Linked DNA regions of Prochlorococcus marinus XMU1405. The protein of the gene in region 2 binds, or shares a complex with, the protein of the main gene of each other region. Links are inferred from orthologs where the notes say so. Each region holds a gene or a part of one and is shown on either strand. Other genes may lie near its edges. The genes, in order: mrdA and rodA.

Region 1 (15,758 bases), on a different replicon or contig from region 2:
TTCCTCCTGGTGCAGCTCCTAGAATTGTTGTAATGATATCTATATTAAGTAATCTGCTTGTCCATAATCCAATTGCTAATCCAGTAATAACTAAAGTAAAAGTTATTAATATAGCTGGCCTCCATAAATTTTGGATATCAATTAATGAGTCTTTTGTTAATGACGTACCAATGACTGTTCCAATGCCGATTTCTAAAATTGTTCTTGTTCCAATCGGCCACTCTGCGATGTCGACTTTGCCACTTATGCTAAGTAAGCTTGCCCCTATTAACGCACCTGCTAGAGGAGCCGCAGGAATTCCTGTTTTTAGAGCTAAAGCTCCAAAAATACAACCTGCAAAAAGGTAATAGATTAAATTTATGTTAGGCATAAATTTCAAGGATTTCTGAACATAATATTAGAAATTTTTTTTTTTGTTTAAGTTTATAGTCAAATAATATTTTTTGTTTCCTCTCGTAATGTCCCCTTTTGTTGGCATAATATTAACTAAAGCATGATTTTTTATGTCTTCACAAATTTCTTATAAAGATAATAAAAACCGTATCAAGAAAAAATTATCTTTTTTTGAGGGTGGCCACCAGCTCGAAAAATTAGAGTTTGCCCTAGCAATAGCTCAAACCAAAGGTGATGAAAAACAATCAATCGTTCTAAGAAAAAAGATTGTTGAATTAGGTGGAAATGTTGAAGAGCCGGGTACTTAACTTAATTTCCCTCTAGATATTTTGATGCTACTACTAACGCTTCACCTGCTTGTTGTGCTGTAATTTTACCGAGTTTGAGAAGTGTATTACTTATCGCAGAAACTACCGTAATAATATCTCTATCATTCACATAACCTAAATGTCCGACTCTGAATATTTTCCCCTTCAGATGATCTTGACCACCGGCAAGTAGAATATCAAAATTATTTTTTATTGTTTTTCTAAATTCTTCAGCATCAATTCCTTCAGTTTTTATTGCAGTAATTGAAGGACTTAAATATTTTTCGTCAGCAAATAATTTTAGATTTAAAGCCTTTACTGCATTGCTCATAGCTAATTTGTGTTTATTGTGTCTTAGGAAAATGTTATTTAAGCCTTCTTCTCTCATCATTTTTAAAGCTTCATCTAAAGCAAAAACTAAATTAACTGCTGGGGTGTATGGATTACTGTTAGTTAAAAGACTTTTTCTGTAGGATTTTAAATTTAAATAAAATTTTGGCAGATTAGATTTCTCTGCAGCTAACCATGCTTTTTGGCTCATTGCTATAAAGCTAAGCCCTGGAGGTATCATATACCCCTTTTGTGATCCAGAGGCAACGATATCTAATTCCCATTCATCTACTGGTACATTGCAAGCTCCAAGACTTGTAACGCAGTCAACAATAGATAAAGCTGTGTTGTGTGCACGAATATATGAACTGATAGTTTCTAAATCATTAATTACACCTGTTGATGTTTCAGAATGAGTCAAAATAACCGCCTTTATTTCTTTTTGCTTATCTTCCTCTAATATCTTTTTGAATTCTCCTGGATCAAGTGGAGTTCCCCACTCAGAATCAATTTTTATTACTTCAAGACCAAATTCTTTTGCAACTTTTACCCATCTTTCGCCAAATTTTCCATTTTCTCCACAAATTACTTTATCTCCTTTACTTAAGGTATTTATTATTCCAGCCTCCATTGCGGCAGTCCCACTACCAGTGATTGTTAGAACATCATTTTGAGTTTGATGAAGCCACTGTAAATTTTTAGTTGTACTCTCTACGAGATCTTGAAATTCTTTACTGCGATGGCCTATTGGATGCTTACTTAATGCTTGTAAAACTTTTTCTGGAACTGGCGTGGGTCCAGGAATCATCAATGATAATTTTTGTTGTATGGCCACTTTTTATTAAATAGGTCATTCTTAGATTAGTTCTCATTATATATTTTTCAATTACTTGATTTGAAAAAAGGATTTTCTTTACCTTTGTGGGTTGCTGGAGCTGCTAAGTCAGCATTAAATAAACTAGCAGGTTTACCATTTAAGAATTATGAACTAATAAAAATTCCTAATGAAAAAAAAGAAATAAAAATCGAGATTCATTCTGTTGGTTTACTTCAAGATGACTCGCATTCATTAGGAATTACTTTTGCAAAGTCTGGCTTAGATCTTGACATTACACAAAACTTAGAGATATGGACAATAGCCTCTTTAGAAAAAATTTCTTTTAATAATCCTGTTCAAAAAATTCCAATAAATATTATTGCAGGATCTGGTGTAGGCATAAAAGAAGATACATCAGAGATATGCATTTCTAATTTTGCTAAAGAAGTTTTATATGAAAATTTGTTAGATAGTATTCCTGACGGTTTTAATTTGAAATTAGAAATTATTTTCCCAAATGGGGAGTTTTTAGCAGAAAGAACTAGTAATAAGTCATTTGGTATTGTTGATGGATTATCTATTATTGGGACTTCTGCTGAGACTTATTCGAGTGCTTCACCTGATCAATTAGCAGAAGCTAAAAATAATTTAGCTAAGTTAATTCAAAACCCTTTTAAAGGGGAAGTGATATTTGTTATTGGTGAAAATGGGTTAAATTTGGCTAAAACTTATAATGTTAATTTGCCAATTATCAAAGTTGGAAATTGGATAGGACCATTATTAGTTGATGCTGCAATAAAAAAAGTTAAAACTGTAATTCTTTTTGGTTATCACGGGAAATTAATTAAATTAGCAGGCGGTATTTTTCATACACATAATCATTTGGCTGATGCAAGAATTGAGATTCTTATTTATTTAGCCGTTCGAGAAAAGTTACCTCCTGAAATAATACTTGAATTATCTCAGTTAGATAATCTTGAGAATGCATTACAACTTCTTGAGAGATTTAATAAATCTTCAGCTGATAAATTATTCAAGAATTTATCAAATACGATCGAAAAGCGTTCTTCTACTTATGTAAATAGGTATGTAAAAACCGATATGGAAATCGCATCAATTATTTTTGATAGAAAAAGGAAAATTAGGTGGGCTGGAATTAACGGTAATAATTATATTTCTTATTTTCAATGAGATTAATTTGTGAAGCATTATGCTTTTGTAAATAAATTGAGTTAACTTTTATACATGAGTCAAATAATTTTAAAAAAAGAAAGAGATCCTTCAATATTAATTTTGGATTTCGGATCTCAATATTCTGAGTTAATTGCAAGAAGAATTAGAGAAACTAATGTTTTTTCTCTTGTAGTAAGTAATTACATTTCAATTGAGGAAATTAAAAATATTAATCCTAAAGGGATTATTTTGAGTGGAGGGCCAAATTCTGTATATGAACAAAATGCTCCTAAGTGTGATGAAAAAATTTTTAATTTAGGTATTCCTATTCTTGGCATATGCTATGGAATGCAATTAATGGTCAAAGAACTTGGAGGGTCTGTTATTTCAGCAACCAAAAAAGCTGAATACGGTAGAGCTCCAATAAATTTAAACCAAGAATCTGACCTCCTTTCTGATGTAGAAGATGGATCTATTATGTGGATGAGTCATGGTGATTCTATTAATTGTTTGCCTGATGGATTTAATAAAATTGCGCATACCGAGAACACACTCCATGCAGCAATTTCAAATGATTTAAAGAAATTATTTGGTGTACAATTTCATCCTGAAGTTATTCATTCAGAGTTTGGGATGACCGTAATTAAAAATTTTGTTTATAAAATTTCTTGTTGTGTGGCTGATTGGACAACCGAAACCTATATAGAAGAAACTATTCCCAGGATAAGAGCGCAAGTTGGCAATAAAAAAGTTTTGCTTGCTTTATCGGGAGGAGTTGATTCCTCAACTCTTGCTTTTCTTCTTAATAAAGCAATTGGGAATCAACTTACATGCATGTTTATAGACCAAGGTTTCATGAGAAAAGGTGAACCAGAATTTTTAATGAATTTTTTTGATAAGAAATTTAAAATAAAAGTTGAATATATTAATGCAAGAGAAAGGTTTATTGCCAAATTAGAAGGGATTACTGATCCAGAACAAAAAAGGAAAATTATAGGTGAAGAATTTATTAGAGTATTTGAGGAAGAAAGTAATAGATTGGGACCTTTTCAGTATTTAGCCCAAGGTACTCTTTATCCTGATGTAATTGAAAGTGCTGGTACTAATGTAGACCCTAAGACTGGTGAAAGAATAGCTGTAAAAATAAAGAGTCATCATAACGTGGGTGGCTTGCCAAAAGATTTACAATTTAAATTAGTTGAGCCATTAAGAAAACTTTTTAAGGATGAAGTCCGAAAAGTTGGCGCTGCTCTAGGTTTGCCGGATGAAATTATAAAAAGGCATCCATTTCCAGGCCCTGGATTAGCTATAAGAATTTTGGGAGAGGTAAATAATGAAAAACTTAATTGTTTAAGAGATGCAGACTGGATAGTAAGAGATGAAATTAAAAAAGCAGGTCTTTACAATGATATTTGGCAAGCTTTTGCAGTATTGCTACCGGTTAAAACTGTAGGAGTGATGGGAGATAAAAGGACTTATGCATGGCCAATAGTTTTACGTTGTGTATCAAGTGAGGATGGTATGACAGCAGATTGGTCAAAAATTCCTTTTCAGATTTTGGAGAGGATTGCAAATAGAATCGTAAACGAAGTAGATTCAGTTAATAGAGTTGTTTATGATATAACAAGTAAACCTCCTGGAACTATTGAGTGGGAATAGTCCAAAAGTAGAGAACTCAGTTATAGGATAAAAAAGTGTGCTCACCGGAAGATAACTTTTCTTTTTTTACTTATTTGCAATGGATCTGACGTGATTCTGCTCACCTTTGTATCACTCTGAGCAAAATGTGACTGTCTATGGAGAAGTCTTAAAAATGGGTTTTCTCTACATTTTTATTTTTGATTTCTATCTTTTATTCTCTAAAAAGATAATGCGAACTTTCACCCTAAATTTTTTTATTGCGTTTATGACAAGATTAAAAAACTTTTCAAAAACAGTTCTTTTTTAAAGTTTAGTGGCAATTATTTTACTTTTTCTAATGCTGAGGATTTGAACTCTTCAAAATCAAACTTAGTAAATATTATTGCGATATGAATTATGAGTATCTAATTTCTTTGACTGTTAAATAAAAAAATTGCTCAGATTAATATTTGTTTTTTTCAAAGAGAAACCAATTTGAATCATCGCTTTTCAAACAACTATCATGCTTCCAGAAAAAACCATAGTCAATAAGTCGCGCAGATGGATATAAGTCCCAAAACTCTTTAGCGAAGTCTCGTTTAAATAATTTACCTTCATGACCTCTGTATGTCACTTCCGTTGGATAAGGAGAAAAGTATTCATCTATCAGAATATATTTACTTGAATGTTTATACAATTTTGCGTAAAACTCTGGCAGGAGATCAGGATTTTGATGAATAAGAACACCTCTCGAAATGGTAAGTTCGTATTGTTTATTTGAATTCCATTCATAAATGGATCCACACCAACCTTGATGTTTTTTGGTGAGAATTGAAAATGCTTTTTTATTGATTTCGATTCCAAAGGTTTCTGATTTTGGAAAAATTGACTTGATTGCATCAAGATTTAAACCAATATTGGCGCCAATTTCAAGTGCGCTATTAATGCTGATTTTATTTGCAATTAAAATTTTAGAAAAATTATTTACGCAGGAATGGTCTGAGTTCCTCTCAACATAATTATTACCGAAATCACCTGCCCAAAAAATTTCTTGATCTGTTTTCATTAAATAAATTTCAAATTAATATATAAAATTATCATCTTTTTTTTTGATGGACAATAAAAATATATATTATTGCCTTGCGCTAATGTTGATTTATTTTTAAATTTTATTAGTAAAAAAGGTAATTTTTATACTATTTAAGATATCTCAATAGATTTATCGTTTTTTGAATAGTTCAAATATTGTTATTATTAGACATCCATGCCTACCTCATGCTCATTTCATGCTCGCCCAAGAAATGTCTGTTAGTATGACCCAAAGCAACCTTTTCAAAAACTGATGTTTGCTTTTTCTTTTAAAACTAGCACCATTTAATGGGAGTAACTTAACAAATTTTCTAAAAAAATTTAATACTTTATATTGTATGTAAAAAATATTTTTAAATGAGATATAAATTGTAATGAACGAGATTATTAAATTAAGTAGATCTACTGTTGAAAAATATATAAGTTGTCCAAGATGTTGCGTACTTGACAAAAAATATAAAATAAAACCGCCATCACTACCATTTACTTTAAATATAGCTGTAGATAATTTGTGTAAAAATGAATTTGATTATTACAGAAAAATTCAGGAGCCGCACCCTTTGTTTATTGAACATGGTATTGATGCTGTTCCTTTTAAACACAAAGATTTAGAACGTTGGAGAAGTAATTTTCAAGGGATAAGGTATAAGTCAAATCAACATAATTATGATTTTGGTGGAGCTGTGGATGATATTTGGCAGAAAAAAAATGGTGATCTTATTATTGTTGATGTAAAAGCAACATCTAGAAATAATTTTGATTGGTCTGAGACTTTTAATAAATACGAATATGCAAAAGCTTATAAGAGGCAATTAGAAATGTATCAGTGGCTTTTTAAAAAAAACGGTTTTCAAGTAGCTAAAGAAGCTTTTCTTTTATATTTTAATGGAAAAAAAAATGAAGAGTTATTTAATAACCAATTAAATTTTGACGTACATCTAATTAAATTAGATTGTTCTACTTCATGGGTAGAAAAGAAGATAATTGATACCGTTAATTTATTGAGTTCGGATGTTTTTCCAAAACCCTCCTCAAATTGCGAATACTGTAATTATTTAAAGAAGCGTTGGCAGTTATCGATAACTGAATATACATAAAATAATTTTTCAAATTTCTGGAAAAATAGTGAATAAAAGATAATCTTTAATAAGATTATTAAATTAGACTTTTGATAAAATCGAAAAATTCTGAAAGAAAGATAACTAATCATCTTCAACAAGATGTGGTCAAAGTTTCTGGTAAAACAATTTTTATTAATCCTTTTTTATATTGGCGGAGATTTGACGAAAATACTAATAGATGGCTTCGAGAACCTGGTCAAATGTCAGAGGATCAAATTTCACCAAATAGGAACCGTTTTTATCCAGAAATAGAATGGGCTGATTTAAGTCATGAGCAAAAGCTCATAAAAGATGCAACTGTTGAGATGTTTTTAAAAACTCTTGAATTGATCAGTACATTTCATCCTAATCTTAGCTCTGGACAAATATTAGAAGTGGAGAGGAAAATGGCGATTATAAAAAAGATTCCTTTCGAAAAGTGGGTAAAAAAATCTTTCGCCAAAAAAGCGAGATTATTAGAAAATGAAAAAAGAAAATTTCAAAGAGAAAGATTTTTTAGCAGCTGGAGGGAATGGTTGAGTCTTGATAATACTCAAAAAGCAATATTGCCGTTAATCGTTACAATATTTATTTCTTCATTTATTGGATGGTCTTTAGGGATATCAAAGAATAGTTGTAATCCTTATTTTGAACAAAATATAGATCAATTAAATTAATCTGTTCTTGATATTTTTTAAGTATCTTTAGTTAATAGAAATTTGAAAAAATAAATTTCTTATTTAAGATTAAATTAATTGGTATAATTGCTTAAAAAATATAATCTTTATGAGTGAAAATTTAGATTCAAATAATATTGATAATGATGAGTTTAATTTGAACACTGAAGATGGTGACTATAACACTTTAATCACAAAGCTTAAAGAGATAAAATTAACTATTGCTTTATTGGAAAAAAAAATATTTAAATAAATTTTATATTTTTGATAAAAACAAGTCCTAATAAAAAAATCATTTCATTAAAGAGGCAACCTTTAGTCTTAGTTATTTTTTCTTCTATTTCGTTTTTATTGATTCTATTTAGGTTAATTTTTTTACAACTTTTAAATTATGAATCTTTTAAGAAGATGTCAGATGAGAATAGGATCAGACTTATTGCTTCACAGCCAATACGCGGAAGAATACTAGATAAAAATGGTAATGTTTTGGCAGATAGTAGAGTTAAATATTCTTTAATAATAAAGCCTCAATCTATTAAAAAAAACAATTGGGAAAAACATAAATCAAGTATTTCTAAATTGTTAAATATTGATAGTAATATAATTCAAAAAAAGTATTCAGATGGTCAAAAAAATAAAAAACTCTCAGTAAATATTCTTGATGATTTAAATGTTGATCAATTAATAAAGTTCAAGGAAAATGAAAGTAAATTAAAAAGTTTTGAAATAGCTACCAAAGTAATTAGAAATTATCCTTATAAGTCCCTTGCTGCTCATGTAATTGGTTATACTCAGCCAATTACTGAATCAGAATATAAATTCTTATCTAAGAAGGGTTATAAATTAAATGACTTAATAGGAAGAACAGGAATTGAATATTTTTACGAAGATTTTATAAGAGGTGAATGGGGCGGCGAAATGGTTGAAGTAAATTCATTAGGAAATTTTCAAAGATCATTAGGTATAAGACCTCCAGTACAAGGTAATGATATTGAACTAACAATAGATCTTAATCTGCAATTAGTTGCTGAGGATGTTCTTAAAGATAAAAAAGCTGGAGCGATAATAGTGATGGATCCAAGAGATGGTGCAATAAGAGCGATGGTAAGTAGGCCTAATTTTGATTTGAATTTTTTTTCAAAGGATTTTAAGCCTGAAAAAGAATACAATAATATATTTAATTCTTCTGAAAAACCTCTTTTTAATAGAGCATTAAATGCTTATGATCCAGGGAGTGTCTGGAAAATTGTAACAGCTTTAGCTGGCTTGGAAAGCGGAAAATTTCCTAGCGATACCATGTTAGATACAAAACCATGTATAACTTATGGGAGTCAATGTTTTAGAGAGCACAATGATTTAGGTTTTGGGGTAATAGGTTACGAAGATGCTTTAAGAGTGTCTAGTAATACATTTTTTTACCAAATAGGTTATGGAGCAGGAGTTGATGAAATTTATAAGGTCTCTCGAAAGCTTGGTTTTAATTCTTTATCTGGAATTGAAATTTCTGAACAAGAAAATATAGGATTAGTAGCTAGTAGTAAATGGGCTAAAGAAGGTAGAGGATGGGGGCAACCAGGGAGAACTCCTTGGGTTCCAGAAGATATTGCGAGTATGTCTATTGGACAATTTGTTGTTCAAGTAACTCCAATTCAAATAGCTAGAGCATATGCAGCGATTGCTAATGGAGGCTATCTAGTTACTCCACATCTGACTAAAAAAGATGTAGAAAGTCGTTTGGATAAAAAACGTGTTCCAATTGACATTGATCCACAAAATATTCAATTGATTAAAAGTGGTCTCAGGAAAGTAGTAGAGTCTGGCACAGGAGTATCAATTAATTACGGAGTTTCAAATTTACCTCCAGTGTCAGGCAAAACAGGAACTGCTGAAGATGGTGAAGGCGGATTAGATCACGCTTGGTTCGTTTGCTTTACTCCCTCTGAAAAAAGCGAATTACTTATAGTTGCTTTTGCACAAAATACTCCTGGTGGAGGATCTGTTCATGCACTGCCTATGGCTAGAGAAATTTTGAAAGTTTGGAATGAAAAAGAATGAAATTTTATTAGGTTTTAAATCTTTATGTTTTTAGTTTTTTCATTTGTACAAGTCTTTGAATAATATCTTCAATAGTTTTTGTATCTATAGGTTTACTATATGAGGATAAAAGTTGTCTTCCTAATACTTGACTTCCTAAATGCACTAATTGAATGCGTAATGAGGTAAGTAGTTCTAACCCTATGCCACCAGAAAATGTTGCAATTGCAATCGGTTGACCATTAAATAAATTCCTAAAGTCATCTCCAGAAATAGAAAGCCATGCTATGAAGTTGGAGAGAATGGGAGGTATAGATCCATTATATTCAGGAGCACAAATCACCCACTTTTCAATCTTGAAAAGCTTTTTTTTTAAATCTTTTATTTCATTCGGAATATTTTCTTTGCTGTGAATTCTTGGATTAAATAATGGAATATCAAGGGTGGTAAGATCTAAAATTTCAGAACTTATTTTAAGTTCATTACTTTTTTCAAGAAATTTTTCAGAAAGTTCTAGATTTTTACCACAACTAGCCGTAATGATTATTAGATCTTTTGTTTCAGTCATAAATTAGATAAAATAATTTAATAGTTAGCACCTGTTTTGCGGTGATGAACTGCCGTTAGACTATCGGATTTTAGTATATTACCGTGTTGTACTTCGGCGTAAATTACCCAATGATCCCCACATTCCATTCTTTCTTTGACAGAAGCATCTAACCATGCGAGCGATTCAGGAATGATTATCTGCTCATTAGGAGTTAATTCAATATTTATTCCTTCAAATCTATCTTCTCCAGGTGCAAAGGGCTTTGTGAATCTTTTTAAAGGTTCTTTAAAATCTTTTTCACTAAGAATATTTAATGCGAATGAATCTCCTATTTGCAGAAGAGACTCTACCGATCTATCTTTTGCTACTGCAATACTTAACCCGGGCGGAGAAAAACTTGCTTGACTAACCCAAGATGCAAGCATAGCTCCTTTAATATTATTCTCATCTTTGCCTTTAGAGGCTGTAAGGACACAAAGAGAACCAATTACTCTCCCAAGAGCTTGTAGCTTTGGATCAGTTTTGCTTGTAATCATTCCAGTATCTGATTTTCTGGGTTTTTTCTTTGCTTTTTTTATGATTTTTCTTCCAAAGTGAGTTCCTATTTCTTCTAACTCTTTAATCTTTGGTTTATTTGGACTGAATTTAATCCTTATAGGGTCAAAACTAAACTTAAAACCACCGTCTTTTAATTTTGTTTCAAGTAAATCTATAGCTTCGCCGCTCCAGCCAAAACTCCCAAAAATCCCCACTGGCTTATCTCTATTACCCTCTGCTAATAATGTTCCTAGTGCACTAACTATTGGAGTTGGAGCGTGACCACCCAATGTTGGTGAGCCTATTAAATATCCATCAGCATTTTGGATAGATTTTACAAGTACATCATTAGGTGTAAATTCACAATTAATACTTTCAACTTCTACAGAAGTTCTATTTATCCCTTTAGCCAATGCATCACCTATTGAGGCTGTATTTCCATATGCACTTGCATATATCAGAGCGATCTTAGGATTATTTGTTGAGAGATTCTCTCCCCATCTAATATAGTCATTTAAAAAACTTTTTAAGCTGTATTCGATCGCGGGACCATGTAATGGTGCAATAGTTTTAATGTCATAATCTGAAATTTTTTCAGTTATTGATACTACTTGATTAGACATTGGTGCCATCAAGCAATCATAAAAATGTTTCCTATCAATTTCTGTACTAACTCGATTCGTTTCAGACCAATATTTAGTTGCAATGTGTGCAGAGAAAATTTTTTCACTAAGAAGTATTTCTTGATTACGTTCATAAATTATCAGGCCACCAGGCCAACGTGCTGTTGGTATAGGAATTAACTCAAGTGAAATGTTATCTAATTCTAAATTATGTTCTTTTTTGATTATGTTTATTTCAGGTAATTGAATTTCAATAAAGTTTTCTAAGGTAGGATTTCTTTGATTCCAAAGTTCGCTAATAAGTTTATAACCTGGATTAGAGCAAGTAATAGTTGTGTTTTGAAATTGGGTACTTATATTTTTTATAGTTTCAATAATTTGGGGATTAATATGACCAGAAATGAAGTTGATTTTATCTAATTTAAATTGATCGCAAAACTTTGAGATTACTTTATTAAAGGTATTTAAATATTGTTTTTCAGGTGGATGAATAATAAAAAGTTCCTCATGACTTCTAATAAAAAAAGTATTAAAAGAGGTTCCTTTTTCAAGGTTAAATTCAAGTTCAAATCTTTCTTTATTTTGGTCTAAGAATCTTACACAAGAAAAATTTTCAGTAATTTCAAATTCTGATAAATTTTGATTTTCTGCAACTAAGCCTATATTAATATCTGACATTTCAAAGACTTATTTTTTAATAGTGATTAGCAACTTTTCTGTGATGAACTGCTGTCTTACATGATAAGTCAGAAACATTACCATTTTCAACAATTCCGTAAATTATCCAATGGTCTGGAGTCTCTAGTCTTGAACTGACTTTACAATCTAAAAAGGCGAGTGAATCTGAGAGAACAGGTCCTCCTTCAGCGATGTTGCTAATTACATCTACATCCGCAAATCTATCAGCTCCAGGGGCAAATCTTTTTAAAAAATGTCTGAACATTTTTTGATAGTTATCTTCTCTCAAGATATTCACAACAAAACCTTTACCAACTTGCATATATGATTCAATAGCTCTATCTTTTGCTACTGCAACTGTAATACCTGGTGGTGAAAAGCTTGCTTGACTAACCCAACTTGCGACCATTGCACTTTGTCTAAATGTTGAACCTTCCCCTTGACTAGCTGTTACTACATATAATCCTCCACTTAATCTACCTAACGCTTTATCTAAATTTGAATCAAGGCTCTTCATAGAGGCAATATTCTTCTTTTTATTGATCAATTGACCCAAATCAGTTCCAGCCTCTTCGAATTGTTGATAAACAATCGGATCTGGAATATTTTTAACTCTTAAGGGAGAGAAAGCTTCTTTTTGACCAAGTTCTCTTAATTTATTTGCTAAGGAATCTATAGGTTCATCATTTCCACCAAATGCATCATAAACTGCAGTAAATTGTTTTGGCTTAAGTGCTGCAAATAAAGTACCGAGAGATTCTTTTAATTCATTATCTGAGTTTACAGGCCATGTGGGAATGACTACTGCTTTTGATTCGGAAATTAAACTTGTTAATTCTTGCGGGTCAGAAGATCTTAAATCTATTAATTGAACCTGTGCATCTGCTTTACTTATTCCATGAGATATCGCTTGACTGAGTCGATCACAATAACCATAGTCGCTTATGTAGCAGACTGACACAAAATCATTGCCTTTGCTTTTATTGCTACTCCATTCTAGATATTTTCCTTTCCAAAAATTGACCTGATTATGGAGCAAAGGCCCATGACCAACAGCTATTGTTTTTAATTCAGGTAGTTTATCTATTCTTTTAATTGCCTGCATAACGCTTCTAGCGTTTGGACCCATAAGGCAATCGTAATAAAAACGGAAATCATCGTATATTTCTTTTTGATCAGTGTCAAAAAATTCGTCAGAACAATAATGGAGTCCAAAAGCATCGCATGTATAGAGAACATTTGTGCTGTGATCATATGAAAATATGGTATCTGGCCAATGCAAATTTGGTGCACTTATAAATTCAATATTATGTTCTAAACCACTATTAGGATTAGTTCCGAGATTTAAAAACTCTCCACTCTTAACCTCTAGACGTTTAAAGGGAATATGTATTTGGTCTTCAATAAATTTAAGTGCTAATTTTGATCCAACTACTGTGATATTTTGGTTTAATTCTAAAAGATTACCTATTAAACCAGAATGATCAGGTTCTGTATGGCTAGTAATTAGATAATCAACTTCTTGCGGATTTACCTTTTTCAGTAATTCTTCAAACCATAATTCTTCGAACTTTGCGTGACTAGTATCAATGATTGCTAGTTTCTCGCCTTTAATAATAAAACTATTGTAAGTAGTTCCATTTCTTAAACCAAATTCAATATCAAATCTACTGCGATCCCAATCCAAAGATCTTATGGCACAAGAATCATCAGCAAAGTTTTGAGATTGAACCGTCAACTTGTCATTAGTTTGTGCCAATTTAGAATTACTTGTCTGGGCAGAGGCTATCATAGAATAATTAGCTTTATAAATTAACTTTAGTTATATAGAATATAAATTCGCGTGATTATCTTTGCGAAATAACCGAAATTACGCTTTTCTTTAATTTTTAATCTTCTTATTCTGGATAAATGACATCTCAATTAATTAAAAAAATAGTTACTGGAGATGAGATAAGAAATGCTTTTTTAAAATTTTACAGTGAAAAATTACATAAAATCATTCCAAGTGCATCTTTGATTCCAGATGACCCTACGGTTATGCTCACAATTGCTGGAATGCTACCTTTTAAACCAGTTTTTTTAGGTTTAAAAGAAAGACCATCAAAAAGGGCTACATCTAGCCAAAAGTGCATCAGAACAAACGATATAGAAAACGTTGGAGTTACAGCTAGACATCACACTTTTTTTGAAATGCTTGGTAATTTCTCTTTTGGAGATTATTTTAAACGAGAGGCTATTCAATGGGCTTGGGAATTAGTTACTAATATTTATCAACTTTCTGTTGAAAATATAATTGTGAGTGTTTTTCACGAAGACGAAGAGTCTGCAAAAATTTGGAGAGATGAAATTGGTATTCATCCAGATAGGATAGTCAAACTAGGTGAGGAAGATAATTTTTGGTCATCTGGCAAAACAGGTCCATGTGGACCTTGTTCAGAACTTTATTATGATTTTCATCCTGAAAAGGGTCTGCAGAATATTGATCTAGAAGATGGAGATCGTTTTATTGAATTTTATAATCTTGTTTTTATGCAATATAATCGTGATCCTAATGGAAAATTGACAGATCTAAAATGTAAAAATATTGATACAGGAATGGGTCTTGAAAGGATGGCTCAAATACTGCAAAAAAAGCAAAATAATTATGAGACAGATTTAATTTTTCCTATTATTCAAAAAATTTGTGAGATTGCAAATATTGATTATTTTTCTTCAGATGATAAAAACAAAATTTCTTTAAAAATCATTGGTGATCATACAAGAGCTGTTATTCATTTAATTTCTGATGGAGTATCAGCAAGTAATCTTGGTAGGGGATATATATTAAGAAGGCTTATTAGAAGAATGGTCAGACATGGCAGATTATTAGGTATAACAAATGAATTTTTACCTCATATTGCTACTGTCGGAATTAACTTAATGCAAAATAATTATCCTGATTTAAAAAATAATAATGATTTAATTTTGAATGAGATAAAAATTGAAGAAATAAGATTTAGGGAAACTCTTGAAAGAGGAGAGAAATTGCTAGATGATTTAATTTCTTCAGGTCAGAAATTAATTTCTGGTTTTAAAGCTTTTGAACTTTATGATACTTATGGATTTCCTCTAGAACTTACTGTAGAAATTGCTGAAGAACATAGTATCAGTGTTGATGTAAAGGGTTTTGAAAAAGAAATGAATGTACAAAAAGAGAGAGCTAAAGCTGCTTCAAGCAATATTGATTTGACATTAGAGGGATCATTAGAGCGAGAAATAGATCTTTTTAACAAAACTGTTTTTAATGGTTATAAGTCACTCCTTTCGGAAGCTGAAATAAAGGGTATATTCTTGGATTCAACATTAGTTAAGGAAGCATATGAAGGTCAGAAAGTTTTAATTGTTCTTGATCAGACAACTTTTTATGGAGAATCTGGCGGGCAAGTTGGTGATATTGGAACGATATTTTCAAACGATGTTGAGGTCTTGGTTGATAATGTCATGCGAAAGAAAAATGTTTTTTTACATTATGGAACGATCAAAAAAGGAAAATTAACTATTGGACAAAAAGTTAAGACTAATGTTAGCTCCTCTAATAGAGCTAAGGCTGCTGCAAATCATACAGCTACTCATTTATTACAATCTGCACTTAAATCAGTTATTAATGAAAGTGTTGGACAGAAAGGTTCATTAGTAGCCTTTAATAAATTACGATTTGACTTTAATTCCTCTAATCCTATTTCTAAAGATCAAATTTCTAAGATTGAGACTTTAGTTAACTCTTGGATTATGGAAAATCATGCCCTAGAAATAAAAAATATGTCCAAGAGTGAGGCTCTTGAAAAGG
Region 2 (15,564 bases):
ATAGCTCTTAAACTTGACAAATCTTTTGCACCTTTTTTTCTTCTCGCAGGCCTACTAGATATCTGTAATTTACTGATTTCTTCGATTGGCGTAACCTCTTGAAAGAAATTTAACAAATCAGGATTCTCATGCACTAATTTTCTGTAATGAGACCTCGATGTTTCTGCGAGCCTAGACATTAATTGATTCCATTCTGGAGTAGCGTCAAGTCTATTATTTACCAAACTATTTTGTATAACAGCTGTAGTAACAGTCTCAAGATTGTATAAAGCCAGTTCAGGAAGACTATATTTAGAAGCTAAAACTTCACCTTGTTCTGTTATTTTAATGCGTCCTTTTAAAGTACCGCTAGGTTGAGCCAATATTGCTTGATAAGCTGGCCCTCCGCCTCGCCCTACAGAACCACCTCTTCCATGAAAAAGTCTAAGTAATAGATTATTTCTACTTGCAAGATTTTGAAGCGCAATTTGAGCTCTATGAATTTCCCAATTACTAGAAACAAACCCTGAATCTTTATTGCTGTCAGAATAGCCAAGCATTAATTCTTGAAGAGGTTTAAACGATTCTCCAACTTTTGGCAATAATGATCTATAAAAATCTAATTTGAACAACTTTTCCATTACTTCTGGTGCTCTTTTAAGATCTTCAACAGTTTCGAAAAGAGGTACAACTAATAATTTTGACTTTTGTGAATTTTGATCCAGAAGTCCCATTTCTTTTGCCAATAAGAGAACTTCAAGCAAATCAGATGCACTATGACTCATTGAAATTACATAAGAATGACAAATACGACTTCCAAATTCATGCTGCAATCTCTTAACCATTTTAAAAACTGAAAAAGTTTCTTCTGTGGTTTTTGTCCAGTTCACACCAGCAGGAATTAAAGGCCTTTTTGTATTTAACTCTTCTACAAGCCATTTAATTTTCTCTTCCTCAGACATTTGGTCATATGACACAGATAAATCCAAATAATTTGTAAGCTCTTGAATTGCATCACTATGCCTTGTACTTTCTTGACGAATATCTAAACTTGCTAAAGAAAATCCAAAAATATGAACCTGAGTAAGTAGATTGTTTACAGACTCGCAAGTTAAATCAGTACTTATCAGGCTATTTTTTATTAATTCGAGATCATAAGTAAATTCATTCACAGACTTATAACATAAGTTTTCAACTTTATCGTGATTTTTGTTATCAATTTCTCCCTCTAAGTCAAATTTCCACCCATTATCAGCTAATAAATTATTTCTTTCTTGTGTTAATCTTAATTTTTCTAAAATATAACTTAATTTCAACCTGTAAGGTTCTGATCTATACCTTGTAGCCCTTGCTTCATAGATTTCAGGGAACTTAACCCTGTCCGTTTCGAGTGACTCTAATAGAGAAGAACTGACTTGACTCCATTGCATCGAGACACTTAATTGATCTCTAAGATTAGATGTCGCAATAATATATCTTTCCAACATCAACTGCCTTTGATAACAAGCAGTTCTCCATGTTATCTCGGGAGTAACCGATGGATTACCGTCCCTATCGGAGCCTACCCAAGAACCGAAGTTACAAAAAGATTCAGAGGGCAATTGGACATCTGGATAATTTTCGGTTAGTGCTTCGGTGATCCTGCCCCTTAATTGAGGCATCGCATTAAATAAAACTTGCTGAAAATAATGCAAGGCATAATCTACTTCGTCTAAAACTGATGGTTTAAATTGATGCAATTCATCTGTTCTCCACCAAAGTCTTACTTCCTCTTTTAATTGGGTTTTTAGAGAGTTTTTTTCTTCTTTTGTTAGAAATTGCTCAATCTGTATTTTTTTTAACAAATTTGCTACTCTCGTTTGCTTATGTCGAATCGTATGTCTTACTATCTCAGTCGGATGCGCAGTAAAAACTAAACGAATATCCATTTCCTGCAACAACTCTTCTAATTTCCCTGGTGGTACATTTAATTTCCTCAGCCTATAAAATAATTCTCTGAAAGTAACTGGAGCATTTTGCCTAGCCAATGCTGGAGCAAAAGGATCAAGATTGTCGGGCGATTTTTGAACATCCTTATTGGTAAAGCTCTGAATATATCTATCTTCCTCAACTCTTTGTTCCAAAATATTAACTAGTTGAAAATACAATGAAAACGCCCTTGCTGCTGCAATGGATTCTGCTAAATCCATAGAATTAACAATATCAACTATTTCATTTTTAAAAGTTTTTGAACTATCACCATCAATTTGTTTTGAATAACTTAATTCTTTAAGCTGTATCAATCTCTCTGCCTGATCATCTGGACATTCCTCTCTGAGTACAGATTCCCATAGATCTTCTATTAAAAGACGATTTTTATCAAGTGGATCATTGTTATTTATCAGATCCAAGTTATTATTTTTTATCTGTCGAAAAGATTCCATATAAACATTATGTCACAAGTGAAAATGTTAAGATCAAATGTTTATTTAAATAATTAAACATTCTCGCCTTCACTCCTAATCATATCTTCGATAGAAATTTTCATTATTTGTTCAATAGAAAGACCTTTTTCATATTGATTTATCCATTTCATAGATTGATTACCTTCTTCGAGGACTTTATAGATAGGCTTCAAAAGATGTTTCATACCAAAATTTTCTGCTGTGGATGACAAATCTGATAATAAGTTTTGAATCCAATCTCTACAAACAATTTTTTTGCCATCCTTCCAGTGAATTAATTCTGAATTCAAACTATCTTTAGCAGCATTAGTTTCATTTTGATCACATATTTCTGATAATTTATCAATAGAAAAAAAACTGGCATTCAATGGATCTAAAGTATTTATATTTTCAAAAAGATTTAAAATCCTTAGTTCTATCATGGCAGTTATCCCTAAAAGCAAGTTAATATCATAAACAAAATCACAAATTCTTAATTCCAAACGATCAAGAATTAAAGGTCTTTGGGGACCATTTGGTCTGATTGAAGACCAAAAATGACGGATATTCTGCATATTTTTATTAGCTATATTTTCCTCTATCCAATTGATATAAGAATTATGATTTATAAAAAAAGGCACCTTACTTGGTGTTTTTGGAAACTGCATCCATCTCTGAGAATGATTCTCCGTAATTCTATTATTTAAAAAAGGAGAACTAGCACTTAGGGATAGATATAATGGAGCCTCAGATCTTATCAGCCTAACAGCCGCAAATAGCTTATCTAAATCATCTATTCCTATGTTTATATGTACACTTGAAGTTGCGATAGAGGTTCCATAATTTTCTTGTATGAATTGGTGATAAACATTATCAATATCAGATCTTTGAAATTGAATATCGTGTTTAAAACAAAGAGTGGATGAAGGAATGATTGTTAACTTTTTTTTGTTGAGCCATCGTCTTAACTTTTTTCTTGGAGTTATTAATTTCTCATATAAAAAATCGTAGTCTTTTTCAGGTGTTGTTATGTATTCAACGTTTCTATTATCTGGCTCTTTTACAAAATCAGGAAATTTTTTCTCAATTTCAGCAGAAACACCAATATGAGAATTTAAAGAACCTGTGAAAAGTTCCACCTCAAAACCCTTATAAAGATTATTTTGGCTCATTTATTTATCCAAACAGGCTAATGCTTTTAGTATCCCCTTTGCTTTATTTATCGTCTCTCGATATTCATTTTCAGGAAAAGAATCAGCAACTATTCCAGCTCCTGCTTGCACTGAAACATCATATTTCCCATCTCTTGAGGGTTTAACTATCATAGTTCTTATCGTAATTGCTGTATTTAGTGCACCATTGATATCAATAGATCCGTAGACACCAGCATAAGGTCCTCTAGGATCTTTTTCAAAGTGCTTAATCAATTGCATAGCTCTTATTTTTGGCGCACCAGTTACTGTCCCAGCGGGAAAAGATGCTTTTAGCAAATCCCAAACATCAGCATTATGTTGTAAGACCCCCTCAACTTCACTAACTATATGCATAACATGTGAATATCTCTCAATAACCATTAAATCCTTTACCTTCACAGTACCAATTTCACAAACTCTCCCAAGATCATTTCTCCCAAGATCAATTAGCATTACATGCTCAGCTATCTCTTTTGGATCTTTTAATAAATCCTTTTCTAATTCCAAGTCTTGTTGATTATCAATACCTCTAGGTCTTGTGCCAGCAATTGGTCTTAAGCTAGCAACAATCTGACCATTTTTATTTTTTTCTGCCTTAACCATTACTTCAGGACTTGAACCAATCAGATACCATGAACCAAAATCAAAAAATGACATATATGGAGATGGATTAACCATCCTCAAACTTCTATATAAATCAAAGGGATCATTATTAACTTGAGTTTTGAATCTTTGACTTATAACTATTTGGAAGATATCTCCCTTTCTTATATATTCTTTTGCAGAGAGAACTGCATCCTCAAAATCTTTTTTCTTCCAATTACTTTCTAGATCTAGATTCAAATCCTCATTTTCATGCCAATCTAAAAACTCATTTTCTTTTAGAGGAACTCTCATTAAATTTCTAGTTTTCTGAATTTTAAAAATTGAGTTTAGATACAACTCTTCAACAGAGGACTCTTTTGAAGAAGTTGTATCTGCATAAACTACTGCAGTAATACATCTTTTTATTTGATCAAAAACAACTAACTGATCAAAAAACATCCAAGAACCATAAGGGATATTGTTTTCTGGTATTTCATTTATTGGAACGCTTGGTTCTATTCGATTTATTAATTCATAACCCCAGGAGCCATATAACTGTCCAATTGATGGTAAGTCATCAAGCATGGTTGATTTATATTCCTTTGTCCAACTTCTTAAAATATCAAAAGGATCACCATTATATGTTTCAGTTTTGCCATTATTCCAAGTTTTAACTATTTCTTGTCCATTACAAACAGCTTCCCAAAGAGGTTTAGTAGCAACAATACTCCACCTACCTAAACTTTCCCCACCTTCAACAGATTCAAGAAAAACACCATGGGAATCTTTTGAGGTTAATTTTAACCAAGTCGACAACGGAGTCTCTAAATCTGCTGGCCAAGTTTGAGTGATAGGTATGAAATTTTTACCTTCTTTGTAAGCCTTTAAAAAACTATCTTTCTGTGAGCTGATCATATTATTAATGTCAACCCAAATTATAATTATTTTCTTTTTTTATATCAACTTTAAGGACGTTAATCAAAAGTATTCTTAGTTGTAAATTTCAAACCAGCTGGATTGGGATTTTCTCCTATTCTTCTAGGATTATGACCTACTTTCTCTCTACCTTCATTTACTTTTTCAGAGAAAACACCATCTTTTGGGTGTAAAAATTCAATATCACCACCTGGGAATATTCGATAGATTTTAAAATCTTCAATTCTTGGCTTGAAGCCTCTTAATTGTGTACCTAGTGCAAGGCATTGTTCTTTTCTTGCAAAGTACATTAAATTATCACCTTCGTGCATAATAGCCGCTCCACCGGTGGGCAATTCAAATGCTTGTTCCTTTGAACTTTTCCATACAATCGCATATTTTTCTTCGGTTTCTGCTGAGTTTAATAAACCCCCAGTACTTCCTATATGCTTTGGAAATTGACCAACTAAAGTTTCAGTCATCCTTGATTTTAAGTTATTTATAATAAGAAATTAGCATTCATATTTTGCAAAATTCTAAATTTATATGAAATTTTCTACATTAATTAATATATGGAAAACTTGTTTATCATTTTATTTTGAATCTGAAATCGGAAAAAATACTGTCAAACCTGTATCACGCCTCTTTGTGACATGCCCTCCTAAACTAGCTAATAACTTTTGAGTAGCATTTTGACTAAGTTGTAAACTACCTGTTTGAGGGTTCCAATTTAACACAGGGCCAATATCAGAACCATTATCTTTTTTTAGAATTTCTTTTTGGTTACTTTCTAATTTTTGTATTTTCAATTGAAGTTTAAGTTTTTGACCAGCTGGTCTTAATTCTAAAATTAATGTACTACCTTCTTTTAATCCCCTAGTATTTTTATCAATTAATCCACTTAACATTAATTCCAATTTTTCAGAATCACTCAAAATTTGCGGCAGTTGATTGGGGATATCAATCTTTAAAGAAATCCCGCGCCGATTTAATTGTTTATTCCATAAAGGAGCAAGCTTTTTAAAAATTTCGGCTAAATTAATTTTTGCCAAATTATTTAATGAAGGAACTTCATTACTCACTAATTCTGCTGCATTAAAGATTAAACCAAACCTATCAATTTGTTCATTACATTCATTATCTATTTGAATTAAACGATTTTTCATTGATGGGTCCATCTTATATTTTTTTAAAGTAGAACTTATGAGGGTTCTTATTGTTGCCAAAGGCGTTCTTACCTCATGAGATATTGCACGTAATAATTTTGCTTCTGTTATTTGCACATTTTTTTCATCGTTTTTTACAGAATTCTGTATATTATGGTACGGTACAATACTTGCTAATTTGGCCGATAATCTTGGCCAAAATAATCGTTCAAATTGATCATTAATATTAAGGTTACCTAAATTATTGATTGCATTACGAAATCTCACTCCTTCCTCATAATTTTCTTGATTTAATTTTGCATGCATTAATTCAATTGAAAGTTTAAGGCTTTCTTCATCACACTTCATTAATAGAATTTTCTTATCTTTTTCTCCAACAATTGATAATATGCATTGAAAATTTGGAGTGATTATCATCAAAAAAGGTTCATAACCATCTTCTTGACTAAGATTTAAGACTTTATAATTGCTAACTAAATCAAAATCTTTTTTTATCTTGTCTGAATTATTTACGGGTAAAAAACCTGCATTCTCATTTTGAAAGTATGGGAACCCCTCTGGAGACCAAAGCCATCCATGAAGTTGATTTAAAGATTTCTTATCATTAAAAGCTGGCAAAGGAGAGGCGACCCAAATCCCCCCCCGTTTATAATTCTGATGTAAAAAATCTTTTTGAATAACCTCTAAAGATGCCCACCACATTCTTATGGATGTATCATCATCCACATATATAGTTTGGACTCCTTTAATCAAAAGGTCTTGAATTTTTTTTATAGTTATTTTTGTTTTCATTAACTTCTTAGAGATCTAGAACGTTTCAAAATAGATAGAACAAATCCAACAGATATAAAATTAGTTACCAATGACGTTCGACCATAGCTCATAAAAGGAAGAGGAATTCCAGTAACTGGTCCTAAACCAATAGTCATAAATAAGTTAATAATTATTTGGAATAAAAAAGTTGATGCTATTCCAATAACAATCAGAGATTCAAAGTTAGTCCTAGCAATTGTTGCAGTATTAATAAGTTTTTTAATCAAAAAAAAGAACAAAAATAACACTATTATGCACCCCACAAAACCCAATTCTTCGCCTAGAGCACTGAAAATAAAATCAGTATGTTGTTCTGGTATAAATTGCAAATTAGTCAGCTTACCTTGTAGCAAACCAGTCCCAAATAATCCTCCAGAACCAATTGCAATTTGACTCTGTATCAAATGATATCCACCACCTAATGGATCTCTATTTGGATCTAAAAATAAAAGTAATCTATCTTTTTGATATTCTTTTAAGCCATATTGCCAAAAAATTGGTGTCAATTTAGCCACTAATAAATGGAACGAAATAGAGATAGCAGAAAAAATAATTTTCTTTTTTGAAGATCTATAAGCAAGATATCCTATAAATGGAATCCAGAAAATAAGAAGAGTTGGTAAGGTTAAATATAATGTAGAGGTGACAAGACAAAACACTAATATTAAAATCCACTCTATGGGCATTTGCGACCAATAAAGCATCACACCTGTCAAAACAAGTAAAACTAAAGAGGTACCTAAGTCTGGCTGAAAGAAAATTAATAACCAAGGAATAACTACTACTAATAAGGGCAAAAATAAATCTCTTATTGTTAAAATTAATTTTTTTTCGAGTATTAAAGCAAGAGTTAATACAGTACTTAGCTTAGCTACTTCTGAAGGCTGAAAAGAAAAGATGCCCAAGTTTAACCATCTTTGAGCTCCAGAAACCGATATCCCAAAAAAATAAATTAGTAATAAGGATATTAAAGTACATAAATAAAATGGAACCATATAATTTCTAAGTCTCTCTAACGGTATATAAGAAATAAAAAATGCTAAAAAATAACCCAATAAACCAGTCAGTATATGTTCTGAATAATTAGAAACTAAAAAATCACCCTGAATACTTTTTATTAAAAAACCAGAAATAATAACTAAAAATAGAGGAATTATAAGTAATGGAGAAAATAAAAAACCTTTATTAAAGTTGTCTTTTTTTGGTAAAAATCCTCTCTTATTTAATAAATAAATTCTCCTAAACATCAATTATCTAAAAACAAATTGATTCTTAATTAACTGAGCTAAATTACTAAACGCAATAGAACTCTCTTTATTAGGCTGGCTTATTGAGATTGGTACACCTCTATTACTTTCATCAACGAGAGGAATTTCAATAGGAATTTGAGCTAATAATGGTAAATCATTTTCTTGAGCTAATGTTTGTCCGCCACCTTTACCAAAAATTTCATATTTTTTATTTGGCATATCTGGCGGAATAAATACTGACATATTTTCTACAATTCCAAGTAAACGCACTCCGAGTTGTTTAAACATTGCTAATCCCCTCCTTGCATCTTGCAAAGATACTTGTTGAGGAGTAGTGACAACAATAGCTCCAGAAATAGGAACAGATTGAGAAAGGGATATTTGAGCATCTCCTGTTCCTGGAGGCAAGTCAATAACCAAAAAATCAAGATTATTCCACTCAACTTGGTACAAAAATTGTCGGATAATACTATTAAGCATTGGTCCTCTCCATATAACTGGCTGACCTTCTTCTATGAGGAAACCCATTGATACCAATGAAATTCCATATTTATTTATTGGTATTAACCTTTGATCACTGCCACTACCTTCTGTAACCTTTGGATTCTGTTCGGCAACCCCCATCATTGAGGGAGTATTAGGTCCATATATATCCGCATCCAGCAAACCAGTTTTTAAGCCTAATTTAGCTAGAGAACAAGCGAGATTAACTGCAATGGTACTTTTTCCAACTCCACCTTTACCACTACTAACAGCTATGACGTGTCGAATTCCATCAATCTTCTGCAACTCAGGAGCATTACTTTGAGTTTTAGATTCTGTTTTAGAAGGATTATTATCTATCTCTATTTGAACATCATCAATATCTTCAAAATCCAGTAGTACTTTTTTTACCTCTTGTACAATTCTATCTCTCTGAGAATTTGCAAATGATGGTAAGGATAGTGTTACGATTACTCTCGGTATAGTTACTCTTACGTTTTTAATCCAAGCTAATTCAATTACATTTTTCTGTGATCCAGCATCTAGAACTTTTTGTAAAGCAAAATTCGCATCTTCTATTGTGGTCATTAAATTTTTAAATATTTTGACGAGGTAGTCGACTGTTTAAAAGATTAAGAACTATGTCGAACTATCAAATAATAGGCAATAAGGACCCCCTAAGAGAAATTATAAAGGGAAACTTATAATTAACCAAAAAATTTTTTCTTCAAGATTTACTAAATACATGTTCAGAGAACCTCCTAAAAACTCGAGAGAAAAAACTAAAAATCTCTTATTAACACTACAAGACAAAATTTGTTCAGGGCTTGAGAATATAGATGGCAAAGGGAAATTTACAGAAGAATCCTGGCTAAGAGACGAAGGTGGTGGTGGAAGATCAAGAGTATTGAAAAATGGTTCTATTTTTGAGCAAGCAGGAGTAAATTTCTCGGAAGTACATGGAAAAGAATTACCGCAATCTATTATCTCTCAAAGGCCCGAAGCAAAAGGTCATGAATGGTTTGCTACGGGAACTTCTATGGTGTTGCATCCTAAAAATCCCTATATTCCTACAGTTCATCTTAATTATCGATATTTCGAAGCCGGACCTGTTTGGTGGTTTGGAGGAGGTGCAGACTTAACTCCTTTTTATCCTTATCTTTCTGATGTAAGGAATTTTCATAACGAGCATAAAAAAGCTTGTGAGAAAGTTGATAAAAATTTGCATAAAGTTTTCAAACCATGGTGTGACGAATATTTCTTCTTGAAGCATAGAAATGAATCTAGAGGCATAGGAGGCATTTTTTATGATTATCAAGATGGTTCAGGCAATATTTATAGAGGGAATAATCAAAATGGAGAGGCATCAAAAGCTTCTCAAAGTATTAGCAAATCTAATTTAAATTGGGATAATTTATTTTCTTTAGCGGAAAACTGTGGGCAGGCATTCCTCCCTTCATATTTGCCAATTATTGAGAAAAGAGCTTCTCAAACATATTCATCGAAAGAGAGAGAATTCCAGCTATATCGAAGGGGTAGATATGTCGAATTCAATTTAGTTTGGGATAGAGGGACAATTTTTGGACTACAAACAAACGGCAGAACTGAATCTATATTAATGTCCTTACCACCTTTAGCTAGATGGGAATATGGATATAAAGCTAAAAAGGGTTCTCGAGAGGAATTTCTTACATCAATTTTTACAAAACCCCAAGATTGGTTTAATGATAAAGAATTAGAGAAATTCTGTTTAGAGAATAATATCTTTGATTAAATTATCAAATAACTTTTTCAAGTATCTTAGATAGGTGTTTTAAATAAAGAACCGTCACTTTTCAATTGAAGTTTTTCTCCAAGTTCATTTTCTAAAGAGATTAATTCATCCCTATGCGCTCTTAACCTCATAAGAGTTGAATCATTTTCATTTTCGTTGATCAACCTTAATTCAAATTTCTCCTCTCTTGCTGATTTCTGAAAATAAACAATACCAGCCAAAGGGCCACCAACTAATCCTAAAAGAATAGGCCACCAACTTAATTCAGGATAAATTTGAATTATCACTAATCCCAAAGCACAAGAACCAAAACCGCCAAGAAAACCTAAAAAAATTGCTAAAAACTTACTTGAAACAACTTGCCCCTTAAAAATTAAAATTCTTTGTTCAAAATCTCCTCCCGTTTGCTTCCATCCCCTCAAATTAAGCCATTGACATAAATCATTTAAAACCTTAACTGGCTGTAAAGAAGATGAAATCTCAACGATGGTTGTTCTATCTTTACTAGAAGCCCTAAGAAAGAAGAATAATCCTATGGCCAAAAGAATTGTCAGTAATAATGTTGAATTTAAGGAATAGGACATTAAATAAATTTTCTCTAATAACTAGAGAATAAAAATTAAAATTACATCATATTATAATTTTCTTAGATTTATTCTGTAAAATAACCTTATTAGATAAAAATTCTTAATTAAATAAAATCTTAAGTAATATTCTAAGATCTTAAATTATTTTAAATACTTATTAAAAATGACTATTGAAAATAAAAACATTGATTTTCTTTATAGCGATTTAACAGAAGATCTATACAATCTTTATAAAAAATCATCTTACCTAGCTATTGACACTGAAGCAATGGGGTTAATTCATGGAAGAGATAGACTTTGTTTAGTACAAATATGTAATGAATTTAATAGAACATCATGTATAAAAATCGAACTTAATACCTCTTCTTCACCTCATCTAAAAGCACTTCTTGAAGATGAAAAAATTACCAAAATTTTTCACTATGCAAGATTTGATGTAGCAGCTCTAAAATGCAATCTTGAAATTAATACAAAAAATATTTTTTGTACAAAAATTGCCAGTAAGTTAGCCAGAACATATACAAATAAACACGGTTTAAAAGATTTGATATATGAATTATTAGGTATAGAACTCGACAAAAGCTCGCAAAGTAGTGATTGGGGTAGAAACGAAGATTTAACAAATGACCAATTAGATTATGCAGCAAATGATGTTAGATATTTAATTGAAGCAATGCATAAATTAAAAGTTATCTTAGAAAGAGAGAATAGATATGAATTAGCTCAAAAATGTTTCGAAACAGTTTCTGTTCATGCTGATTTAGACATACTAAAATTCTCAAATATATTTGAACATTGAGAATCAATCTTCAGTTAAAAAATTATCTTCACCATCAAGAGTTTCCATAAGCTTATCAAGTATTCTTGAAGAACTTAATTTATCTCCATCATTTTTTTCACAAATTTTTAAGACGTTTTGCGCAACTTTTATTTTTTCTTGAATAGTTTTCGAGCCTTCTTTTGCAATTTGAATTTCTACTTTCTTTTTAGCAGAAGATAAGCTTATACTCATAAGTTTTGCAATCTCTGCACAAATTTTTAGATATTGCCGATCATTTATTGGATACATAAAAGAATTAATAATTAATAAGCTAGTGCCATTTACTAAGATAACAAATGAAGGTTTATGGCATCTACGATTTTCTTACTTGCTCCGGATTCCCCCATTCTTTTTTTTCCAATTTTTGCTTGTTCTAACCTATCAACTTTTCCTTTTAAAAGTAAACTTAAACGTTTCAAAAGAATTTTTCTGTTCTTGCAAACTAAAACACTACCTCCCAATAATCTTGATTGCCTTTTTGCAAATGATTTTGTAAATTGTGGTCCAGGTCCCGGTAGAGAAAGAGATGGAATTCCAAGGCCAGCAATTTGCTCTGTAGCAGTTCCTGCATTAGACAAACCAACTTCTGCCATATTGGCCCATGAATTGAATTTACCTTTTCCAATCACTACATATTGATCTTTCTTTTTCCATACTGAATCTTCATCAATAAGAAATTTAACTTTACTCTGTTTTATAAAACCATATTTATTTAAATAATTTTGAATTTGAATCACATTCGCATTAATACTCAAAGGCAAAAGTATTAATAAATCCTTTGATAAATCAAAATCTTGCAAACAATTTAGAAAATTATCAAGATTTTTAAGAGCTTCAGGGTATCTACTTCCAACTAATAAAATAATCCTTTTAAAAGAAATAATATTTGATATCTTATCGTTTGTTACATTGACAAAATCCATCATTGGATTGCCCAAGTATTTTGCATCAATATTTTTTTTATACAAATTATTAGCTGTAATTTTATCTCTCATAATTAAATTTTTACATCTTGGAGATTTCATTAAAAACATTTCCCATGGATCCCATTCAGAACCTTTCAACTGATGATAAAAATCACTTAAATCCCAACCTGGCCCACTACTCCAAGTATGATCACTTTTTGGGGTTCCAATAAAACTAAAGTCGCATTCTGAACTCCAAGCGTAGAGTAATGGCAAGAAATCGCCTACTGCGATAATTTTGCAGTTATGTTTTGACTTCTGTTTTACAAGTAGAAAATTTCTTAAATTATCGATTAAAAATCCTGCTAAAAAATCAAGCACAAATCCCTTCAGACTTTGATTACTAAAACCTCCACTAGGCAGCTCTTTTAAATATCCTATTTTATGAAAATTCTTTGATTTTATGGAATTAAATACATCTCCATTTCCTACTAACGGCAAAACTTCAATATTTTTATTTTTTATTTTTTTTAGTAATCTTTTTATTATCTCCGATGCGATTACGTCTTCTCCATGACCATTGCATATAAATAATAGAGAATGAGACACCTTACTGTTAAGATCATAAAAAGACTCAATCGAATCTTTTTCGGCGGCATGGCCAAGTGGTAAGGCAGAGGATTGCAAATCCTTTATCCCCAGTTCGAATCTGGGTGCCGCCTTCTTTATTTTGTCTACACAATTCCCTATAAACCCTTCCAATACCTTAAGTTTTGAATATTTGTTATTCATCTAATACTTTAAAAAGTGGGATGGTAAGTGGATGGTGAGTGGAGTTGTTTTTCCTTAAACAAATTATGCCTTCTTTACATTATCGCAGTTATCTTATTGACACTCAAAATTTATTATTGAATAAGATGGATTTCCGATACAAAATATAACTAAAACTCAAAAACTATTATAGGTTTATTGAAATATCAAGGTTTGTCGCCTTTTGAAAAATATTCAGAAATTTCATTATGATGATTTTATTAATTAAAGATGGTAATTTTTTGCATTAATCTGTTGGTTAATATAATTTAAAATAAGAATTTCTGTTTCACTAGATTTGCAATCATTTATATGAGTTAAATGACCATTTTTACAATTATATCCGACTATATTTACATTTTTTGGATAAATTTCTGTTAAAAATTTTAATTCCTCTGGGCGATTATGACTATCATCTTCGTATGCAAAAACCAAAGCATCTATAACCTTTGCTTTTGTAATTTTTTTTATATGCGCAGGTCTTACTACTTTTCTCCACTTCGGATATTTTCTTATTTCATATCTTGGTCCTGCAAATGCAGGGGCGAAAACAATCGCACTGTTAAATAATTTTTCATTTTCTCTAAACATATGTAAAGCAGTCCATCCTCCAGCAGAAAACCCACTTATAAAAATATTATTAGGATGTACTCCTATTTCATTTATTTCAGTAAGAAGTTTTTTTAACTGTCTCACTCTTTTATATATGTATGATCCTCGCCGGTAATCGTTATCTATAGATTTAGAGCACATAAAAATAAAATGTGCATCAATTTCTTTTTCTAAATATTTTAAAGTTTTTGGTATTTTGTTAAAGTCAGCAGAACATTTTTCCGATCTACGTACATTTGATTGCCCATGCCCCCAAATAATTACTACAGGATTTTTTCCCAAATCTAAATCTTCTCGTATGGACAAAAGATCATTAGCATTAACTTTTATTGGTGATAACAATAGAAAAAATGCAATCAACCTTTTCATAAAAAAATATTTTTCTAGGAAAACTTGCATAATTTACTAAATCCAACTCATTAATTAATTATAAAGTTCTTCCTTTTTTGATTACTAAACTCACCATCCTTCAGATTCAAAATGTCACTATTTGTTCTTACGTAGTTAATATTTTTATATTTTTCTTGGATGGTAAGCGGATGGTAACATACCATCCTTACACCTCAAGATCCCTAATATTACAGAGTTTTTGGGATTATTAACCCACTTCGAATCTGGGTGCCGCCTTTTTCAAATTAGTAAATAATTTCGCTGAAAAGCGTTCCAAGAACAAAAGTTTTTTGTAGCGATTTTCGTATTTCAAATCTTTCAGACTGGGCGGTAAGTGGGCGGTAAGTTGTTAATTTTTATCGCTTAAACTCTTGTTATATTCTCGTTTTCTAGCATTAATACCCCAATTCGAATCAGGATGCTGCCTTATTTAATTTTTAAGCATTTAATTATGAAATTTTTCTAAGAACTTCAATTTCAAATAAAGGGTATAAACTTTCAATTACTTATTGATATAAAGAACAATAATCTTTTCTTTATTTTTTTAAATAATACCTGATATCCATTAATAAATAAAATTTAGTTAATTTATTAATTATTTTCATCAAATTATTGATATTAGAATTTGAATTATTCTAGTAATCATTATCTGCTACACACATTCCTAAACATCTAACACCATTTGATGCAGTCCTTTTGCAATGATTACATAAAATGGGATCTTTCTCTGAAGTAAGGTTAATTTTTGAATTATTTTGGCCTTTAATACTTATTAACTCTTGTGTTGAATCAAATAGAGTCATTCTTGGAATCATCACTTGAATCGATACTAACAACAAGTGAAGCATTAGTGTTGGAA

Evidence for each region.
Region 1: the proteins of rodA (region 2) and mrdA are in contact, whole or in part, in a crystal structure (PDB 6PL5), measured with the Thermus thermophilus proteins. The link is inferred for Prochlorococcus marinus XMU1405 from one-to-one orthologs. Residues at the interface, in WP_223903423.1 of Thermus thermophilus: Phe161, Val165, Phe168, Val169, Leu172, Pro198, Tyr199, Glu202, Tyr211, Arg212, Asp213, Gln220, Val221, Gln223, Ser224, Ile226, Ala227, Ile228, Gly229, Ser230, Gly266, Phe267, Val270, Leu274, Tyr277, Gly278, Leu281, Phe285, Leu289, Arg297; in WP_223903432.1 of Thermus thermophilus: Arg4, Ile5, His6, Leu8, Ala9, Phe12, Ala15, Leu16, Leu19, Gly20, Arg22, Ala23, Trp24, Leu26, Gln27, Val28, Tyr31, Tyr34, Leu36, Leu43, Thr45, Asp47, Lys156, Gln157, Gly158, Ser160, Val184, Leu201, Glu202.

What each region holds. Positions count from the first base shown.
Region 1 is NZ_JAAORF010000001.1:31,682-47,439, forward strand. The notes cover bases 7,171-10,166. They hold mrdA (penicillin-binding protein 2), read left to right. Parts: upstream 7,171-7,771; coding sequence 7,772-9,562; downstream 9,563-10,166. Other genes in these bases: HA148_RS00195 (hypothetical protein), read left to right, coding at 7,171-7,507; HA148_RS00200 (hypothetical protein), read left to right, coding at 7,617-7,760; HA148_RS00210 (NADPH-dependent FMN reductase), read right to left, coding at 9,585-10,109; HA148_RS00215 (diflavin flavoprotein), read right to left, coding at 10,127-10,166. In the rest of the region: HA148_RS00160 (AbrB family transcriptional regulator), read right to left, coding at 1-370; HA148_RS00165 (hypothetical protein), read left to right, coding at 504-701; HA148_RS00170 (pyridoxal-phosphate-dependent aminotransferase family protein), read right to left, coding at 703-1,839; cobalt-precorrin-5B (C(1))-methyltransferase CbiD, read left to right, coding at 1,927-3,039; guaA (glutamine-hydrolyzing GMP synthase), read left to right, coding at 3,094-4,680; HA148_RS00185 (pseudaminic acid biosynthesis-associated methylase), read right to left, coding at 5,105-5,707; HA148_RS00190 (PD-(D/E)XK nuclease family protein), read left to right, coding at 6,105-6,827; more of HA148_RS00195, read left to right, coding at 6,899-7,170; more of HA148_RS00215, read right to left, coding at 10,167-11,929; HA148_RS00220 (diflavin flavoprotein), read right to left, coding at 11,946-13,721; alaS (alanine--tRNA ligase), read left to right, coding at 13,841-15,758. UniProt on the Escherichia coli protein: Catalyzes cross-linking of the peptidoglycan cell wall. Responsible for the determination of the rod shape of the cell. Is probably required for lateral peptidoglycan synthesis and maintenance of the correct diameter during lateral and centripetal growth.
Region 2 is NZ_JAAORF010000003.1:497,972-513,535, forward strand. The notes cover bases 6,188-8,989. They hold rodA (rod shape-determining protein RodA), read right to left. Parts: upstream 8,322-8,989; coding sequence 7,053-8,321; downstream 6,188-7,052. Other genes in these bases: HA148_RS08820 (sensor histidine kinase), read right to left, coding at 6,188-7,053; HA148_RS08830 (Mrp/NBP35 family ATP-binding protein), read right to left, coding at 8,325-8,989. Outside these bases: ppc (phosphoenolpyruvate carboxylase), read right to left, coding at 1-2,402; gshA (glutamate--cysteine ligase), read right to left, coding at 2,456-3,574; HA148_RS08810 (anthranilate synthase component I family protein), read right to left, coding at 3,575-5,095; HA148_RS08815 (photosystem I reaction center subunit II PsaD), read right to left, coding at 5,155-5,577; more of HA148_RS08820, read right to left, coding at 5,689-6,187; more of HA148_RS08830, read right to left, coding at 8,990-9,395; hemF (oxygen-dependent coproporphyrinogen oxidase), read left to right, coding at 9,553-10,581; HA148_RS08840 (cofactor assembly of complex C subunit B), read right to left, coding at 10,608-11,165; HA148_RS08845 (ribonuclease D), read left to right, coding at 11,332-11,967; HA148_RS08850 (hypothetical protein), read right to left, coding at 11,971-12,237; HA148_RS08855 (lipid-A-disaccharide synthase-related protein), read right to left, coding at 12,273-13,502; HA148_RS08865 (hypothetical protein), read right to left, coding at 13,929-14,684; HA148_RS08870 (hypothetical protein), read right to left, coding at 15,341-15,508; HA148_RS08875 (histidine phosphotransferase), read right to left, coding at 15,495-15,564. UniProt on the Escherichia coli protein: Peptidoglycan polymerase that is essential for cell wall elongation. Also required for the maintenance of the rod cell shape. Functions probably in conjunction with the penicillin-binding protein 2 (mrdA).